Regions from separate parts of the Streptomyces umbrinus genome, predicted to be linked through region 2. Evidence: riboswitches for the same ligand, from Rfam matches in the RefSeq annotation. Region 2 holds a riboswitch; each other region holds the start of a gene.
What was found. A riboswitch is a leader RNA that binds a small molecule or an ion and turns the genes downstream of it on or off. The one in region 2 is predicted to bind cobalamin.
Positions count from the first base shown of each region.

Region 1: it holds a riboswitch for cobalamin, as region 2 does, so the genes downstream of both, QF035_RS39470 (cobalamin biosynthesis protein) here and QF035_RS36040 (prenyltransferase/squalene oxidase repeat-containing protein) in region 2, are expected to answer to the same signal.
Region 3: it holds a riboswitch for cobalamin, as region 2 does, so the genes downstream of both, QF035_RS48635 (CbtB domain-containing protein) here and QF035_RS36040 (prenyltransferase/squalene oxidase repeat-containing protein) in region 2, are expected to answer to the same signal.

Region 1 is NZ_JAUSZI010000002.1:8,935,977-8,941,584, reverse strand. Features, by position in the region: gene QF035_RS39485 (lysozyme) at 1-611, shown strand, start outside; gene QF035_RS39480 (inorganic phosphate transporter) at 780-2,021, shown strand; gene QF035_RS39475 (hypothetical protein) at 2,034-2,255, shown strand; cobalamin riboswitch at 2,379-2,522, shown strand; gene QF035_RS39470 (cobalamin biosynthesis protein) at 2,621-3,577, shown strand; gene QF035_RS39465 (cobyric acid synthase) at 3,574-5,106, shown strand; gene cobN (cobaltochelatase subunit CobN) at 5,103-5,608, shown strand, end outside.
Region 2 is NZ_JAUSZI010000002.1:8,158,187-8,163,794, reverse strand. Features, by position in the region: gene QF035_RS36055 (aldehyde dehydrogenase) at 1-1,086, opposite strand, end outside; gene QF035_RS36050 (MBL fold metallo-hydrolase) at 1,294-2,319, shown strand; gene QF035_RS36045 (phosphotransferase) at 2,381-3,118, opposite strand; cobalamin riboswitch at 3,184-3,366, shown strand; gene QF035_RS36040 (prenyltransferase/squalene oxidase repeat-containing protein) at 3,457-4,734, shown strand; gene QF035_RS36035 (SCO2322 family protein) at 4,731-5,414, shown strand; gene QF035_RS36030 (energy-coupling factor transporter transmembrane component T) at 5,387-5,608, shown strand, end outside.
Region 3 is NZ_JAUSZI010000002.1:10,955,737-10,961,344, reverse strand. Features, by position in the region: gene QF035_RS48650 (MFS transporter) at 1-1,049, shown strand, start outside; gene QF035_RS48645 (acyl-CoA dehydrogenase family protein) at 1,221-2,411, opposite strand; gene QF035_RS48640 (CbtA family protein) at 2,609-3,379, opposite strand; gene QF035_RS48635 (CbtB domain-containing protein) at 3,409-3,633, opposite strand; cobalamin riboswitch at 3,671-3,830, opposite strand; gene QF035_RS48630 (histidine phosphatase family protein) at 3,942-4,568, shown strand; gene QF035_RS48625 (ferredoxin) at 4,642-5,034, opposite strand; gene QF035_RS48620 (right-handed parallel beta-helix repeat-containing protein) at 5,312-5,608, shown strand, end outside.

The sequences.
Region 1 (5,608 bases), 780 kb from region 2:
CGCACCAGAAGAACGTCAACTGGTCGAGCGCCAAGAGCAAAGGCGCCAAGTTCGTGTATGTGAAGGCCACCGAGTCGCACACGTACCGCAATCCGTACTACAACCAGCAGTACAACGGGGCGCGCGGCGCGGGCATCATCCGCGGGGCGTACCACTTCGCCCTGCCGCACAAGTCCTCGGGGACGACGCAGGCCGCGTACTTCTTGCGCAACGGCGGCGGCTGGCGCGCGGACGGCTGGACGCTGCCGCCCGCGCTGGACATCGAATACAACCCGTACGGCAAGAAGAAGTGCTACGGCCTGAGCAAGAGCAGGATGGTCAGCTGGATCAAGGCCTTCAGCAACGAGGTGAAGCGGCAGACCGGCCGTCGGCCGGTGATCTACACCAACTACAACTGGTGGAAGATGTGCACGGGCAACAGCGCCGCGTTCGCCGCGAACCATCCGCTGTGGCTGGCCCGGTACAGCTCGACGGCGGGGTCGCTGCCGTCCGGCTGGAACTTCTGGACCTTCTGGCAGTACGACAACGGCGGCAGCCTGCCGGGTGACCAGAATCTCTTCAACGGATCCCTGAATCAGCTCAGGGCGTTCGCGAGGGGACAGCAGGGGTAGCGGACCCCGGAATTCCGCCTCTGTTCGAGACCTCTCGCCGCCACTCCGACACAAGTGGAGTGATGGCACCTCTATCGCGCCACCCCGCTGCCCCCCTCAGTTCATCTTCCGTTCATCCAGGTTGCCTACGGTCCCTGTGCTACTGACGTCCAAGAGAAGCCTGGGTAAATGGAACACATCACGCTCCTCCTCGGAATCGTGATCGTTACCGCTCTCGTGTTCGATTTCACGAACGGTTTCCACGACACAGCCAACGCGATGGCGACGACCATCTCGACCGGTGCCCTGAAGCCCAAGACGGCGGTGGCCATGTCCGCCGTACTGAACCTCGTCGGTGCGTTCCTCTCCGTGGAGGTCGCCAGGACGATCTCCGGCGGCCTCATCAACGAAGAGGGCATCCGCACCGAAGTGATCTTCGCGGCGCTCGTCGGCGCCATTCTGTGGAACCTGCTGACCTGGCTCCTGGGTCTGCCCTCCAGTTCCTCCCACGCACTGTTCGGCGGCCTGATCGGCGCCGCGGTCATGTCGGCCGGCTGGTCGTCGGTGAACGGTTCGACCGTCGTCACCAAGGTCCTGCTCCCCGCGATCGCCGCGCCGCTGGTGGCCGGGCTCGCCGCGATGCTCGCCACCCGGCTGACGTACCGGATCAGCAGCAAGGCCGGTGAGCAGGCGACCTCCAAGGGCTACCGCGCCGGTCAGATCACCTCCGCGGGCCTGGTCTCGCTGGCCCACGGCACGAACGACGCGCAGAAGACCATGGGCATCATCACGCTCGCCCTGGTCACCGGCGGTGTGATCGCGCCCGGGTCGAACCCTCCCCTGTGGGTCATCGTCTCGGCCGGTATCGCCATCGCGCTCGGCACCTACCTGGGCGGCTGGCGCATCATCCGCACCATGGGCAAGGGCCTCACCGACCTCGCGCCGCCGCAGGGCTTCGCCGCCCAGACCAGCGCCGCGACGGTCATCCTGGCCTCCTCGCACCTCGGCTTCTCGCTCTCCACCACCCAGTCCTGCTCCGGCGCCGTGATGGGTTCGGGCCTCGGCCGCAAGGGCGGCGTCGTCCGCTGGTCGACCGCGACCCGCATGTTCGTCGCCTGGGGCCTCACGCTTCCCGCCGCCGGTCTGGTCGGCGCGGGCGCCGAGTTCCTCACCAAGCAGGGCACCTGGGGCATCGTCCTCACCGGCGCGCTGCTGATCGCGGGCTCGGCGGTCATCTGGACGCTCTCCCGCCGCCAGCCCGTCACCGTCGACAACGTGAACGACGTCAACGGCGAGCCCGCCGGCGTCGTGACCACCGCCATCGCCGCCGTCACCCCGCCGCCGGCGGGCACGGTCGCCGCGGCCGACGAACTCAAGACCACCATCCCGGGCCCGGACGCCACCGAGCCCGCCCGCCCGGCCACGGTGTAAGGAACCCACAGCATGAAGATCGACTGGGCAGCCCTCGGCTCCGTCTTCGGAGTCAGCCTCATCGTCACCGTCGCCCTCGTGGGCCTCTTCACCCTCGGCATCGTCGGCCTCTCCAAGCGCGAGTCCGCCTCCGCCCAGGGCGACACCGCGACCCTCGCGGTCACGGGCGCGTACGCCTGCTTCGCCGCGTGCGCGGCAGCGGTGGTGTACGGGATCTATCTGATCGTCGCCTGACGCGTCCGGCACCTCCCGTCCCGCACGACTCCGCCCCGCCGACCCTCCGGTCGGCGGGGCGGAGTCGTGTCCGTGTGTGGGCCTCAGCACACTCTCCCGTCGCAGGTCAACGGCAAGTTGACGGGTGTTCGTGGGCGTGGTGGACTGCCGGAGCCATGTACGGCGGCAGGAGAGGAAGCCGGTGTGAATCCGGCGCGGTCCCGCCACTGTTACCGGGGAATCGATACCCCGGGAGCCAGGAACTCTCGCCGTCGGTCTCGTCGAACCAGGGCGTGGACACCCTGAGTGAGGACAAATCGCCATGCGCGGCTGCCCAAGTGCCTTTCGAGCGACGGTTGTGCCCGACCTGACGGTCGGCTGAACCGATGCGTGCCGATCGCGTCTTCGCGTACGGCGCCGCCGCCGGCCTTCTCGGTGACCTGCTGCTCGGCGATCCCCGCCGGGGGCATCCGGTCGCCGCGTTCGGGCGGGCCGCGGGTGCCGTGGAGCGGGTGCTGTGGCGGGACCACCGGGGGTGGGGCGCGCTGCACACCGCCGTGTGTGCCGGCGGTGCCACCGGGCTCGCCGCGCTCGCCGGCCGTTCCGTGCGTGGCTCGCGTGCCGCGTCCGTCGCCTTGACCGCCGCCGCCACCTGGTCCGTCGTCGGCGGGACTTCACTCGGGCGGGAGGCCCGGGCCATCGGCGGGGCGCTCGCCGCCGGGGACATCGAGGTGGCCCGGGAACGGCTGCCCCACCTGTGCGGGCGGGATCCGCAGGCACTGGACGCCGACGGGATCGCCAGGGCCGTCGTCGAGTCCGTCGCCGAGAACACCTCCGACGCCGTCGTGGGCGCCCTCGTGTGGGGTGCCGCGGCCGGTGTGCCGGGGCTCGTCGGGTTCCGTGCCGTGAACACGCTCGACGCCATGGTCGGGCACAGGTCCGCCAAGTACCGGCGGTACGGCTGGGCTTCCGCACGGCTCGACGACGTCGCGGGGTGGCCGGGAGCGCGGCTCACCGCCGTCCTCGCGACCGCCGCGGGCAGCGATCCGCGAGGGGCCGTACGCGCCTGGCGTGCCGACGCCGTCAAGCACCCGAGCCCCAACGCCGGGCCCGTCGAGGCCTCGTTCGCTGGGGCGCTCGGCGTGCGGCTGGGCGGGACGCTCTCGTACGCCGGGAGGGTCGAGCACCGGCCCGTACTGAATGGTGGTGGGCGGGCCGTGGAGGTCGGGGACATCGAGCGGGCCGTACGGCTCTCGCGGCGCGTGGGCTGGCTCGCGCTCGGCGTGAGTGTCGCCGGGCGGCTCCTCGTCAACGGCCTTCGCACGAAGGGGCGTACGTCATGAGCGGGGGAACGGGCGGGGGCACAGGCGGCGGGCTGCTCGTCGCCGGTACCACCTCCGACGCGGGCAAGAGCGTCGTGACCGCCGGGATCTGCCGGTGGCTGGTGCGGCGCGGTGTCAAGGTCGCGCCCTTCAAGGCGCAGAACATGTCGCTCAATTCGTTCGTCACCCGCGAGGGCGCCGAGATCGGGCGGGCGCAGGCCATGCAGGCGCAGGCCGCGCGCGTGGAGCCCACCGCGCTCATGAATCCCGTGCTGCTCAAGCCCGGCAGCGACCGCAGCAGCCAGGTCGTCCTCATGGGCAAGCCCGTCGGGGAGATGAGCGCCCGCGGCTATCACGGCGGGCGGCAGGAACAGCTCCTCGGGACCGTCCTGGAGTGCCTCGCCGAGTTGCGGGGCACGTATGACGCGGTGATCTGTGAGGGGGCGGGCAGCCCCGCCGAGATCAATCTGCGGCGGACGGACATCGTGAACATGGGCATCGCGCGCAACGCGCGGCTGCCCGTGCTCGTCGTCGGCGACATCGACCGCGGGGGTGTCTTCGCCTCCTTCTTCGGGACCGTGGCGCTGCTCTCGCCCGAGGACCAGGCGTTCGTCGCCGGGTTCCTCGTCAACAAGTTCCGCGGGGACGTGTCCCTGCTGGAGCCCGGCCTCGACATGCTCGAGAACCTCACCGGACGTCGTACGTACGGGGTCCTGCCCTTCCAGCACGGTCTCGGCATCGACGAGGAGGACGGGATGGCGGTCTCGCTGAGGGGCTCGGTCCGGGAGTCGGCGGTCTCCTCCCCCGTCGGCGAGGGCATCCTGCGGGTGGCCGTCTGCGCGATACCGCTGATGTCCAACTTCACGGACGTGGACGCGCTGGCCGCCGAACCGGGTGTCGTCGTGCGGTTCGTGGACCGGGCGGAGGAGCTCGTCGACGCGGACCTGGTCGTCGTGCCCGGCACCCGGGGCACGGTCAGGGCCCTGGAGTGGCTGCGGGAGCGCGGCCTCGCGGACGCCCTCGCCAGAAGGGCCGCGGAGGGGCGTCCCGTGCTCGGTATCTGCGGCGGCTTCCAGATCCTCGGCGAGCACATCGAGGACGAGGTCGAGTCGCGCGCCGGCCAGGTGGACGGGCTCGGACTCCTTCCCGTGCGGGTGCGGTTCGCGCGGGAGAAGACCCTGACCCGGCCCGTCGGCGAGGCGCTCGGCGAACCCGTCGAGGGGTACGAGATCCACCACGGGGTCGCCCGGATCACGGGCGGGGAACCCTTCCTGGACGGCTGCCGGGTCGGCGAGGTCTGGGGCACCCACTGGCACGGCTCGCTGGAGTCGGACGGCTTCCGCCGGGCCTTCCTTCGCGAGGTGGCGGCCGCCGCGGGGCGCCGCTTCGTACCGGCCGCCGACACGTCGTTCGGGTCGCTGCGCGAGGAGCAGCTGGACCGGCTCGGCGATCTGATCGAGGAACACGCGGACACGGACGCGCTGTGGCGGCTCATCGAGTCCGGCGCGCCGACAGGACTGCCCTTCATTCCACCGGGAGCACCCGCATGAGCACAGTGTTGTTGTTGTCGACCGCCGACACGGATCTGCTGGCGGCGCGTGCCGCCGGCGCCGCGTACCGGATCGGCAATCCCACCCGCGTGGATGTCGCGGAGGAGCTTCCCGCGCTGGTCCGGGGCGCGGACGTCGCCGTCGTACGGCTGCTCGGCGGCAAGCGTGCCTGGGAGGACGGGCTCGCCGCTCTGAAGGCGTCCGGCATCCCGACCGTGCTGCTCGGCGGGGAGTCCGTCCCCGACGCGGAGCTGATGGCCGAGTCGTCCGTGCCCGCCGGGGTCGTCGCGGAGGCGCTGCGCTATCTGGTCGAGGGCGGCCCGGAGAACCTGACCGAGCTGGCCCGCTTCCTGTCCGACACCGTGCTGCTGACGGGCGAGGGCTTCGAAGAACCGCGGAAGATGCCCGAGTTCGGGGTCCACGGCGAGCGCGCGTACGTCGAGGGCCGTCCGACCGTGGGCGTGCTCTTCTACCGGGCCCACCAACTGAGCGGCAACACCGC
Region 2 (5,608 bases):
GAGACCGGGCGGACGCCCGCCGCCCGTGAGGATCTTGGCGCCCTCCTCCTGGCCGATGCGGATGTAGTCGAGGTTGCGCTGCTGCTGTCGTTGCGCGACCAGCGGGCCCACCTGGGTCGCCGGGTCCAGCGGGTCGCCGACCACCAGCGCGCCCGCCGCCGCGGCGAACGCCTCCGCGAACTCGTCGTAGCGCGAACGCGGCAGCAGGATGCGGGTCTGGGCGACGCACGCCTGGCCGTTGTTCATCCAGGCCGCCGAGACGATGCCCGGCACGGAGGTCTCGATGTCCGCGTCCGACAGGACCACCGCCGCCGACTTCCCGCCCAACTCCAGTGTCACGCGCGTGAGATTGCGCGAGGCGACCTCCATGACGCGCCTGCCCGCGGCGACCGAACCCGTGAAGGAGACCTTGTCGACCCCGGGATGCCCGACGAGATACTCGCTCACCTCGCGGTCCGCAGGCAGGATCGAGAGCACACCCTCCGGCAGCCCGGCCTCCTTCGCGATCTCGCCGAGTATGTACGCGTCGAGCGGCGACTCGGGCGAGGGCTTGAGCACGACCGTGCAGCCGGTCAGCAGCGCGGGCGCGAGCTTGGCCGCCGCCACGAACTGCGGGACGTTCCAGGGCGCGACGGCCGCGACCACCCCGACCGGCTCGCGCCGCACGAGGATCTTCCCGAGCACTCCGTCGCGCGTCTCCTCGTACGTGAAGTCCCGCGCGACCGTGATCGCCGCGTCCCACACCATCATCGCGCCGAGGGCCTGCGCGAGGACGCTCCAGGAGTACGGGGAGCCGTTCTCGGAGGAGATGACACGGGCGATCTCCTCATGCCGTACGGCGATCCCGTCCTTGATCCGGTTGACGACCTCGATGCGCTCGTCGAGGGACATCCGCGGCCAGGGACCCTCGTCGAACGCGGTCCGCGCGACCGCGACGGCCCGGTCGACGTCCGCCCGCGAGGCGTGCGGCACCCGGCCGATGACCTCCTCGGTGTGCGGGGAGACCACCTCGATCACGTCCTGGCCCAGGGGAGCGGCCAGCTCCCCGCCGATGAACAGCTGTCCGTGTTCCACGAGCTCGGTCATGGCCGACTGCCTCTCCGCGGGACGTTTTCTGACGGTTCATCAGAAACAACAACACTGGAACTGATACCAGTTCCGGTTGGAGGAGTCCACGGACCTCACACCACTTCACCACTCCCGTGATCCATCGCCCCGACCCGGTGAGTGACTTGGGCTCCCATTGGAACTGGTTCTAGTTATAGTGGCCGGGAGTCGGCGACAGGGGAACCCATGGCACAGGTGACCGATCACGGCGGCGGCGTACGGTCCGTCGAGGTTCCCATCCCGGACAATCCACTCGGAACGACGCTCGTGTATGTCGTGGACACCGACCGCGGGCCGGTGCTGATCGACACGGGCTGGGACGACCCGGCGTCCTGGGACGCGCTCGCCGAGGGACTGACAGCCTGCGGAACTTCGGCCGCGGAGATCCACGGAGTGGTGATCACCCATCACCACCCGGACCACCACGGCCTGTCGGGCAAGGTGCGGGAGGCGTCCGGCGCCTGGATCGCGATGCACGCCGCCGACATCTCGATCGTACGGCGGACGCGCGGGACGAAGCCCGGGCGCTGGTTCACGTACATGGCGGACAAGCTGACCGCCTCGGGCGCGCCCGAGGAGCACGTGGCGCCGATGCGCACCGCCCGCTCCCGGATGTTCCCCGGCGCCTCCCCCGCGCTCCCCGACCGCGAGATCGTCCCCGGCGAGCTCCTCGACCTCGCCGGCCGCCGACTCCGCGCGATCTGGACCCCGGGCCACACCCCCGGCCATGTCTGCCTCCATCTGGAGGAGGCCCATCCGGCCCAACTCCCGGGCCACGGACGCCTGTTCTCGGGGGACCATCTCCTGCCGAGAATCACTCCGCACATCGGCCTGTACGAGGATCCGGACGACGAGACCGTCGCCGACCCGCTCGGCGACTACCTCGACTCCCTGGAACGGATCGGCCGCCTCGAACCGGCCGAGGTCCTCCCGGCCCACCTGCACGCGTTCACCGACGCCCCGTCCCGCGTAAGGGAGTTGCTGGACCACCACGAGTCCCGCCTCACGGACCTCCGCTCACTCCTCTCCACCCCGCTCACCTCCTGGCAGCTCGCCGTCCGCATGGAGTGGAACCGCCCGTGGGACGACATCCCCTACGGATCGAGGAACATCGCCGTCTCGGAGGCGGAGGCCCACCTGCGCCGACTGGTGAAACTGGGCCACGCGGAGGCGGTACCGGGGAGTGATCCGGTGACGTACGTGGCCGTTTGAACCTGCCTCCCGGACGCCAGGGCATGTCCGGCGGCTCAAGGCGGTCAGTCCCGGCGCGGAGCTAGTCCAGCAGCCTGCGGATCAACTCCCCGGCCTCGCCGAGGAGTTCGACCTCGTGGGGGCTCATCGTCGGGTTGGCGGCCCGCTGGCCCGTCGCCCAGCCGAGACCACCGTCCGGGCCCGTCAGGAGCGCCGGGTCGGGGCAGCCGGCCAGCAGGGCGGAGAGCATCTCCTCGGCCAGGGGCGCCCGGGGATCGTCGTCGACGGCCACCTGGGCCACGATCACGGCGGACATGCTCCAGTCGCGGCCGGGCGGCCCCTCGTCGGTGTTGGCCCAGTCGATCACCATGGGGCCGGCCGGGGCGAGGAGAACGTTCTCGGGGTGCAGGTCCAGGTGCAGGACGCGTACGGCGGGGTCGGTGGAGCGGCGGGCCGGGATCACGTGCAGGTCGCGCAGGAGCCGGGCGAGCACCGATCCGGCCTCCCCCGCGGTGAGTTCACCGGCGGCCACCGCCTCGACCACGGTCGGCCCGTACAGCCGCTCCATCACGAGGTCGGTGCGCGCGTCCGCCGCCCGCACGCGCGGCACGGGATAGCCGTGACCCCGTACGTACTCCATGACGGCCGCCTCGGCCTGCGCGTCCCCGTAGCCGTCCCGGTACCGGCGCAGCACCCACGCCCCGCCCCCGGGACCACCGTGATCGCCGAGGCCGTCGTGATCACCGCCATCGCCGAGCGCGTAGACATCCGCCGTGCGCCCCGAGCCGAGCAGGCGGCCGGCCCCCGCAGGTATCCCCATGGGCAGAAGTTACCCGGAGCCGCCCGGCCTCACAGGCGCCCCCACAGGCGGCCCTCAGGGTCTTGCTACGGGCCGGTACAGTGAGCGGGTCGTCATCACAGTCGTACGGGGGGAAGCCGGTGCAAATCCGGCGCTGACCCGCAACCGTGTGCCGCCCGGTCGATCGGCCCACCAGTCGATCAGTCGATCAGGGGCGGCGAGCCGGATTGCCCCGTACGGACGTGACCGGCTCGCGTCACCGGAACCGCCGGTGACCGGCACCGTCGAGGCATACGGAGCCGAGCCGCCTTGGATTCCAGGCTGCCCGGCTCCCTGACCGGGAGAGGCACCCGCCGATCATGTTTGTCCGCCGCAGCGCAGCGGTACTGGCCGCCACCGCCGTGATCGGTACGGCGTTCGCGCCGGCCGCCCTCGCCGACGAGTCGCCCGGCGCGACCCCGTCCCAGGCGTTCCCCTCCGCCCTGTACGGCAGCACCGACCCCACCTACGACGGTGTCTGGCGGCAGTCGCTCGCACTGCTCGCCCAGGACAGCGTGGGGGTCGAGCCCGCGAAGAAGTCCGTCGACTGGCTCGTCGGCCAGCAGTGCGAGAGCGGGGCCTTCGCGGCGTACCGCCCCGACCCGAGCGCGAAGTGCGACGCCAAGACCAAGGTCGACACGAACAGCACGGCCGCCGCGTTGCAGGCCCTGGAAGCCCTCGACGCGAGCGACGCCGTGACGGGCGCGGCCGTGAAGTGGCTGAAGTCCGTGCAGAACAAGGACGGCGGCTGGGGCTACTTCCCCGGCACGCCCAGCGACACCAACTCCACGTCCGTCGTGATCGGGGCCCTGGACGCCGGGGACACCGACCCGAAGGACGTGCCCTCGAAGGACGACCGGACGCCGTACGACGCCCTGCTCGGCCTCTCCGTCCCCTGCGACGAGACCGGCGGCGGCGCCTTCGCCTTCCAGCCGGACAAGAAGGGCAAGCTCGCGGCGAACGCGGACGCCACGGCGGCGGGGGTGCTCGGCGCGCTCGGCGAGGGCCTGGACGCCGATCCCGAAGAGGACGGCCCCGACAAGGCGTCCCCGAAGGCGTCCCAGTGCGCGGGCGGCGACTCCTTCACGATCGAGGACGCGGCGGCCAACGGCGCCCTGTACCTCGCGGGCGCGGTCGCCAAGAACGGCTACCTGAAGTCGTCCCTCCCCGGTGCCGAGGACCAGCCCGACTACGGCAACACCGCCGACACGGTCGTCGCGCTCGCCGCCGCCGGCCGCACGGCCGACACCGGGAAGCCGCTGGCCTGGCTGGAGAAGAACTCCGGCACCTGGGCGGCGAAGAGCGGCCCGGCGGCGTACGCGCAGCTGATCTTCGCGGCGAACGCCACCGGTACGGACCCGCGCGCCTTCGGCGGCGCCGACCTCGTGAAGCAGCTCGGCGCGACCGGCCCCGCGGCGACGTCCTCCGACGCTTCCACGGCCCCGGCGGACGAAAAGAACGACAAGGACGAACAGGACAACGCCTCGGACGAGGACGACGGCGGGGTCAGCCTCTGGTGGATCATCGGGGTCGGCCTGGTCGGCGGCATCGGCATCGGCTTCCTCCTCAGCGGCCGTAACAAGAAGCAGCAGCCGTGACCTGCCGCCGCCTGGTTCTGCCGGTCCTGTGTCTCCTGCTCGCCGTCCTCGGCACGGCGGGGCAGGCCCAGGCGGTCGGCTACCGCTACTGGTCCTTCTGGGACCGGAATTCCACCGCCGATACGGCCGATACGGCCGATACGTGGGTGTACGCGACCCAGGGACCGTCGACCGCGCGGCCCTCGGACGGTGACGTCCAGGGGTTCCGTTTCTCGGTGAGCGAGGACTCGAAGGACTCGGCGAAGCCGCGCGGCGCCGCCGACTTCGCGACGATCTGCGCGAAGACGCCCGCACGGGAGGGGTCCAAGCGGGTCGGCCTCGTCCTCGACTTCGGCACGGCCGCGGACGCCCCGTCCGGCTCGACCCCGCCCCGCCCCCGCACGGCCTGCGCCCGCGTCGACGACGACGCCACGACCGCAGACGCCCTCGCCGCCGTCGCCAAGCCCCTCCGCTACGACACCAACGCTCTGCTCTGCGCCATCGCGGGCTACCCGACCACGGGTTGCGGAGAGCCGGTCGCGGGCAACCGCCCGAAGACTTCGGCGTCGCCGGGCGCGGAGGCGGAAAGCAAGCGCGGCAACGGGAACGGCGGCCCCTCGGTGGGCCTGCTGGCCGGAATCGCCGCGGTGGCGGCCCTGGGCGCGGCGGTCGTGTGGCAGGCCCGTCGGCGCCGGGGCTGACGGGCCCTGCGATGACCGCGAGCGACGACGAGTACTGGGGACGAGACACCGGAGACACTTCCGGGCCTACGCCCACCCCCTCCCCAGCTACCGCTGCTACCTCTGTGGGCAGGCGTTCCGCAGGGCGATGGGGGTCCCCCCGTTCGAGCGAAGCCGAGAATGGGGGAGGGTGGGCACAGCCCACGACACCGGGC
Region 3 (5,608 bases), 2.8 Mb from region 2:
TGGCCGGGGGCGGCAGCTTCCTCGGTCTGGCCGCGGTCCGCCGCGCCGGTCCCGTGGCCACGATGCGCGGAGCCCTGCTGACGGCCGCCGCCGCGCTGACGCTGATCGGGTGGGCCCCCGGCAAGGCTGCGGTCGGCTGCGCGTACATCCTCTTCGGGATCGCTGTCGGCGCCCTCGACGTCGGGAGCAACACCCGGGCAGCGGCGATCGAACGCGCCTACGGCCGCAGTGTCTTCGGCTCCTTCTACACGGCGTGGAGCGTGGGTGGCGTCGTCGCGGCCCTGCTCACCGCCGGGGCGGCCCGGCTGGAGTGGCCGGTGGCGGACGGACTGAACCTGCAGGCGGGCGTCCTGCTCGTCCTGGCCCTCTGTATCCGCACGCACGCCCTGCCCGCCTCCTCCGAAGAGCCGTCGGACACTCCGGCGGAGCCGCCCCTGGGGCGCCGCGTGTGGATCCGGCTCCTGCCCTTCGGCCTGGTCCTCCTCGTCGTCTACGTCGTGGACTCCACCGTCTCGGCCTGGTCGGCCGTCTACCTGCGCCAGACCCTCAGCGCGTCACTCACGGTCGCGCCGATGGCGTACGCGGCCTACCAGGCCGGCACGGTCGTCGGCCGCGCGGCCACCGACCGCCTCGTGCAGCGGATCGGAGCGGTCGCCGTCGTCCGCATCGCCGCGCTGTTGGTCGCGGGCGCCCTGGCGGGCATGGCCGCCGCGCCCAGCTGGCCGTTCGCCGTACTCGCGGCCGGCGCGGTGGGCCTGGGGGCGTCCGTCCTGGCCCCGCTGTGTCTGGCCTCCGCCGCACGACTGCGCCCCGCCGCCTCGGAGGCGATCCTGGCCCGCCTGAACCTCTTCAACTACGCGGGCGTCGTCACCGGCGGGGCGGTGAGCGGGCTCCTCGGCTCCACCGGCGATTTCCGGCTCGCCTACGCGGCACCGGCCGCCCTGGCGGTTCTTCTCCTCGCCTGCGCCCGCCATTTCACCCGGCCGCCGGGCCCGGCGCCTACCGGATCTCCGCACGCCGCGACGAGCGCCGTTCCACCGAAGGGTTGAACGGGGTGCGTGCTTATGGGCGATGCGTCGACACGCGCCGCGGCCGGAGACTCGTCTCGCCCGCGGTTGCCCCGGATCGAAGCCGAGGCCGCGACGTGCGAGACCCATGCCCAGCGGGCGGAGAAGGGACCCACTCCACTCATGTCCAGCAACATCAACAGGCACCTCGGGCTATCGCCGCACCCTCGGCATCCCCAGACCGATCCACGAGATGATCTCGCGCTGGATCTCGTTGTTGCCGCCGCCGAAGGTGAAGATAACGGCCGAGCGGTAGCCGCGCTCCAGTTCGCCGTGGAGTACGGCGCCCGCGGAGCCCTCCTTGAGGACACCGGCGACGGCGACGACCTCCATGAGCCAGGCGTAGGCGTCCCGGCGGGCCTCGGAGCCGTACACCTTGACGGCGGAGGCGTCCTGCGGGGTGAGCGTGCCCTCCTGGACGGCGTTCACCATCTGCCAGTTGAGGAGTTTCATCGCGTCGAGCTTCGTGTGGGTCTGGGCGAGGCGGCGGCGCACCCAGGGGAGGTCGACGACGCGGCGGCCGTCGGCGAGCTTGGTCTCCATGGCCCAGCGCTGTACGTCGTGCAGCGCGCGGATGGCCATCGTGCCGTGTGCGGCGAGGGTGACCCGCTCGTGATTGAGCTGGTTGGTGATCAGCCGCCAGCCCTTGTTCTCCTGGCCGACCCGGCGGGACGCGGGGACGCGGATGTTCTCGTAGTAGCTCGCGGTGGTGTCGTGCGAGGCGAGCGTGTTGATGATCGTGCAGGAGTAGCCGGGGTCGGAGGTCGGCACGAGGAGCATGGTGATGCCCTTGTGCGGCGGGGCGTCCGGGTCGGTGCGGACGGCGAGCCAGACCCAGTCGGCGGTGTCGCCGTTGGTCGTCCAGATCTTCTGGCCGTTGACCGTGTAGTGGCCGGTGTCCTCCTCGCCCTCCCTGACCGCCTTGGTCTTCAGGGCGGCCAGGTCCGTGCCCGCGTCGGGTTCGCTGTAGCCGATCGCGAAGTCGAGCTCGCCGGAGAGGATCTTCGGCAGGAAGTACCCCTTCTGCTCGTCGGTACCGAACTGCATGATCGTCGGCCCGACCGTGTTGAGCGCCATCAGCGGCAGCGGTACACCGGCCTGGGCGGCCTCGTCGAAGAAGATGAACTGTTCCATCGGGGACAGACCGCGCCCGCCGTACTCCTTCGGCCAGCCCACGCCGAGCCAGCCGTCGGAACCGAGCCGGCGGATGGTCTCGCGGTAGAAGCGCTTCTGCGCCGCCGGGTCGCCGTAGCGGGCGTACACGTCGTCGGGGACCAACTCGGCGAAGTAGGCGCGCAGTTCGGTGCGCAACCGCTGCTGCTCCGGCGTGTATTCGAGATGCACGGCGCCTCCTGGCTCCCACTGGCCCGCTCGTTCGGCCACCCGGACCTGACGGCGCACACCGTAGAACGTGTTCCAGAAATTGGGAATGCCGGTGACGTACGCACCTGACGGACGGACTCATGCGCACTCATACGAAGGGGCCCCGGGAATGTGCTCCAGGGGCCCTTCGGTGTGTGAGCGCTCAGCGTCTGAACGGGTCAGTGCGCGACGGGAGTTGCCCGTCCTTCGGCCGCCTTGTCGTCCTCGGCCCGGGCCGGCTTGGGAGCCAGCACGCGCTCCGCGAGCAGCCCGAAGACCAGGCCGTACGCGGTCCACAGGGTCACCTGGATGGCCAGGGTCGCCAGTCGGTACTGCCACAGCAGGGTCGCCGGGAAGCCTTCCGGCGCCTCGTTGAAGGACGGCAGGAACGCGTACGCCAGGCCGACGGCCAGGACGAAGAACCCGCCTGCGGCGAGCGTGGCGTTCCAGTTGCCCAGGCGCGGTGCGAGGCGTTTGCCGAGGATCACCGCGGCGACGGCCAGCAGCACGCTGAGCACGATCATCAGGAGGAACAGCGCGGTGCGCTGGTTGAGGGTGTCGGGGTCGCCGACGGCGGGCGGGTTCGCCGGGTACTTGAGGAACGGCACCAGGTAGACCGCGACCAGACCGGCGCCCGCCAGCAGCAGCGCGCTCGCGCGCGGCCCGAAGCGGCCGATTCTGCCGAGCGCGAAGCAGTACGCGAGAGCGGCGATGCCGCCGAACGCGACCCCGTAGACGAGGACGCCGGTGGACAGACCGCCGGTGGACTGCATGGCACGGGTCACGAGTTCCTCGCCGCCGTGTTCGTGGGCGTGGGCCTCCTCGAACGCGATGGCCTCGTCCACGCGGGGTTCCCCCAGGAAGTAGGCGACGACCAGGGCGAGCACGCCCGCGGCAAGACCCGCGAGCATGCCGCGCACCAGGAGATTTCTGACGGTGACGGAGTTCATTGGGTTGTCCTGTCGGTTCTTTGTCGCCGTCAGTGGCAGGGGAAGCCGAGCAGGTGGCGGGCGTCGTGCACCCACTCGTGCACGCCTTCGCCGGAGACCAGGGAGGTGGCGCCCTGTTCGGCGCCGACGAAGTAGAGCAGCACCAGCATCAGGATGCCGAGGAAGACCGCCCAGGGGGCGATCGCGCCGATCGGCAGCTTTGCGGGTACGTCGGGGGTGGTTACGGTCGGCTGAGCGACGGCGGACTGCGCCATGGCAGGACCTCCTGGGGGAACTCGCGTCCCATCTCGGTGGTGCACAGGACGACGGCCACGGGTCTGACTTGCTCGACCTCCGCCTCCCCTGGCGGGGGGCGGTTGTGCGGGGCTTACAGTGGCGCGACCGTGCCGGATTCTCACCGGCTTCCGTCGTACCGTCGTCAATATCGACGAGAAGGTACCGCGAAGCAGAGGCGCGGCCAAGGGCGCACGGAATGCCGGGGGCGCGCCGGTGCCCTGGTCACGCCCCCAATTCCCGGTACGGACAGGGGTGTTGAGCACGTGTGGAACGCGAGGGCGGGCCGATGACCAGCCGAGTGATGTTGATCTCACCAGCGATGAGCGCGGCGTTGCGGGAGGCACGTTTCGACGACGGATGCCCCCTGGACCCGGCCGGGCTGCGGCTCGCCGAGGCCGCCGCGGGCTCGCTGCCGGCCGCCGACCAGGTCCTGGTCTCGCCCACCGTTCGCTGCCGGGAGACGGCGGCGGCCCTCGGGCTCGACACCCTCGCCGTCACCGAGCCGCCGGAGCTGTCCGGCCTGGACGTGGGCCGCTGGCGCGGGGCCACGCTCGCCGAGGTGAGCGCCGACGAGCCGGAGGCCGTGGGGCGCTGGCTGACGGACCCGTCGTCCGCCCCGCACGGCGGCGAGTCGGTGGCCGGGATGTGCGAGCGCGTCGCGAAGTGGCTGGAGACGGCGGCGGATCCGAGTTCCGGGGCTTCAAGATCTGGCTCAGCCGAGGGTTCAGGAGCAGGCTCCGTGCGGATCATCGCCGTCGTCGAGCCGGAGATCGTACGCGCCGGGGTGGTGCGGACGCTCGGGGCCCCGGACTCGGCGTTCTGGCGTGTCGACGTGCCGCCGTTGGTCGTGACGGAGTTCAGCGGGCGGGCCGGGCGCTGGAATGTACGAGTCGGGAGAGCCCTCGGAGAGTGAGGCCCCGACGGGCGCCCGCCTGAACAGCTCTCCGGGACCCGGCACCTCGGAGCGGGTGGCGTTCCACGGAGCCTCACCTCAGCAGGGCGAGGAACTCCGTGCAGGCGCGTGCGCAGTCGCGGCAGGCCTCGGCGCCCTTCTCGGCACCGCGGCTCCGGTCGAAGACATCGGCGGTCTCCAGGCAGACGGCACGACACCACTCCACCTGGGCGCGCATCCCGGCCTCGGCCTGCGTGGTCTGCTCAGCCAGGGCGCGGCAGGTCGCGTCGCAGACCTCCGCGCAGAGGATGCCCTTGCGCCTCAACTCCTGCTGGTCGTCGGGGCCGTCGAGTTCGGCGAGGCTCGCGCGCAGGGCGCAGATCCGTGCGCACTCGGTACAGGCCTGCGCACAGGCGAACCGGTCCTCGAGGAAACGAACGAGTTCCTGTTGCTCTGTTAGTGACACGCCGTTCGGGTAGCCGGGCATCGCCAGGCCAAACCCGCCTGCGCACCGGACCGCGGAGCCAGAAGTGGCTGAGCGTGTCGAAGTTATTGACGTGGTCACGGCCGCACTCTACGTTCTGACCGGTTTACCGAACTGCGTTCGGTATATCGATCCGTCGTGGCGGGTGCGCACACCCCGGCAACCAACCCGGTGTGTGCGACCACTCACCCGCGACAACCTTCGGATCGGCAGACAAGGAGGCCTCGTGCGCATCGCGGGCAGGCTCACCGGGACAGTGTTGAGTGCCGTGTTGGCGACGATGGTGCTACCGACCCCGGCAGCCGCGGCGTCGACCGTCGTCGTGGCCGTCAACGGGAACGACTCGGCCGCCGGAACTCTCGACCAACCGCTGCGGACCGTCCAGAAAGCCGTCGACAGGGCGAAGGCGGGCGACACCATCCTTGTACGGGGCGGTACTTACGCCCTGACCGACAACATCACGATCACCACCTCGGGCACGGCGACGCAACCGATCTCCCTCGGCTCCTACCAGGGCGAGCGCGTCGTCATCGACGGCGAACAGCTCCCGGCCAGCCACACACCGGTCGGCGGCAGC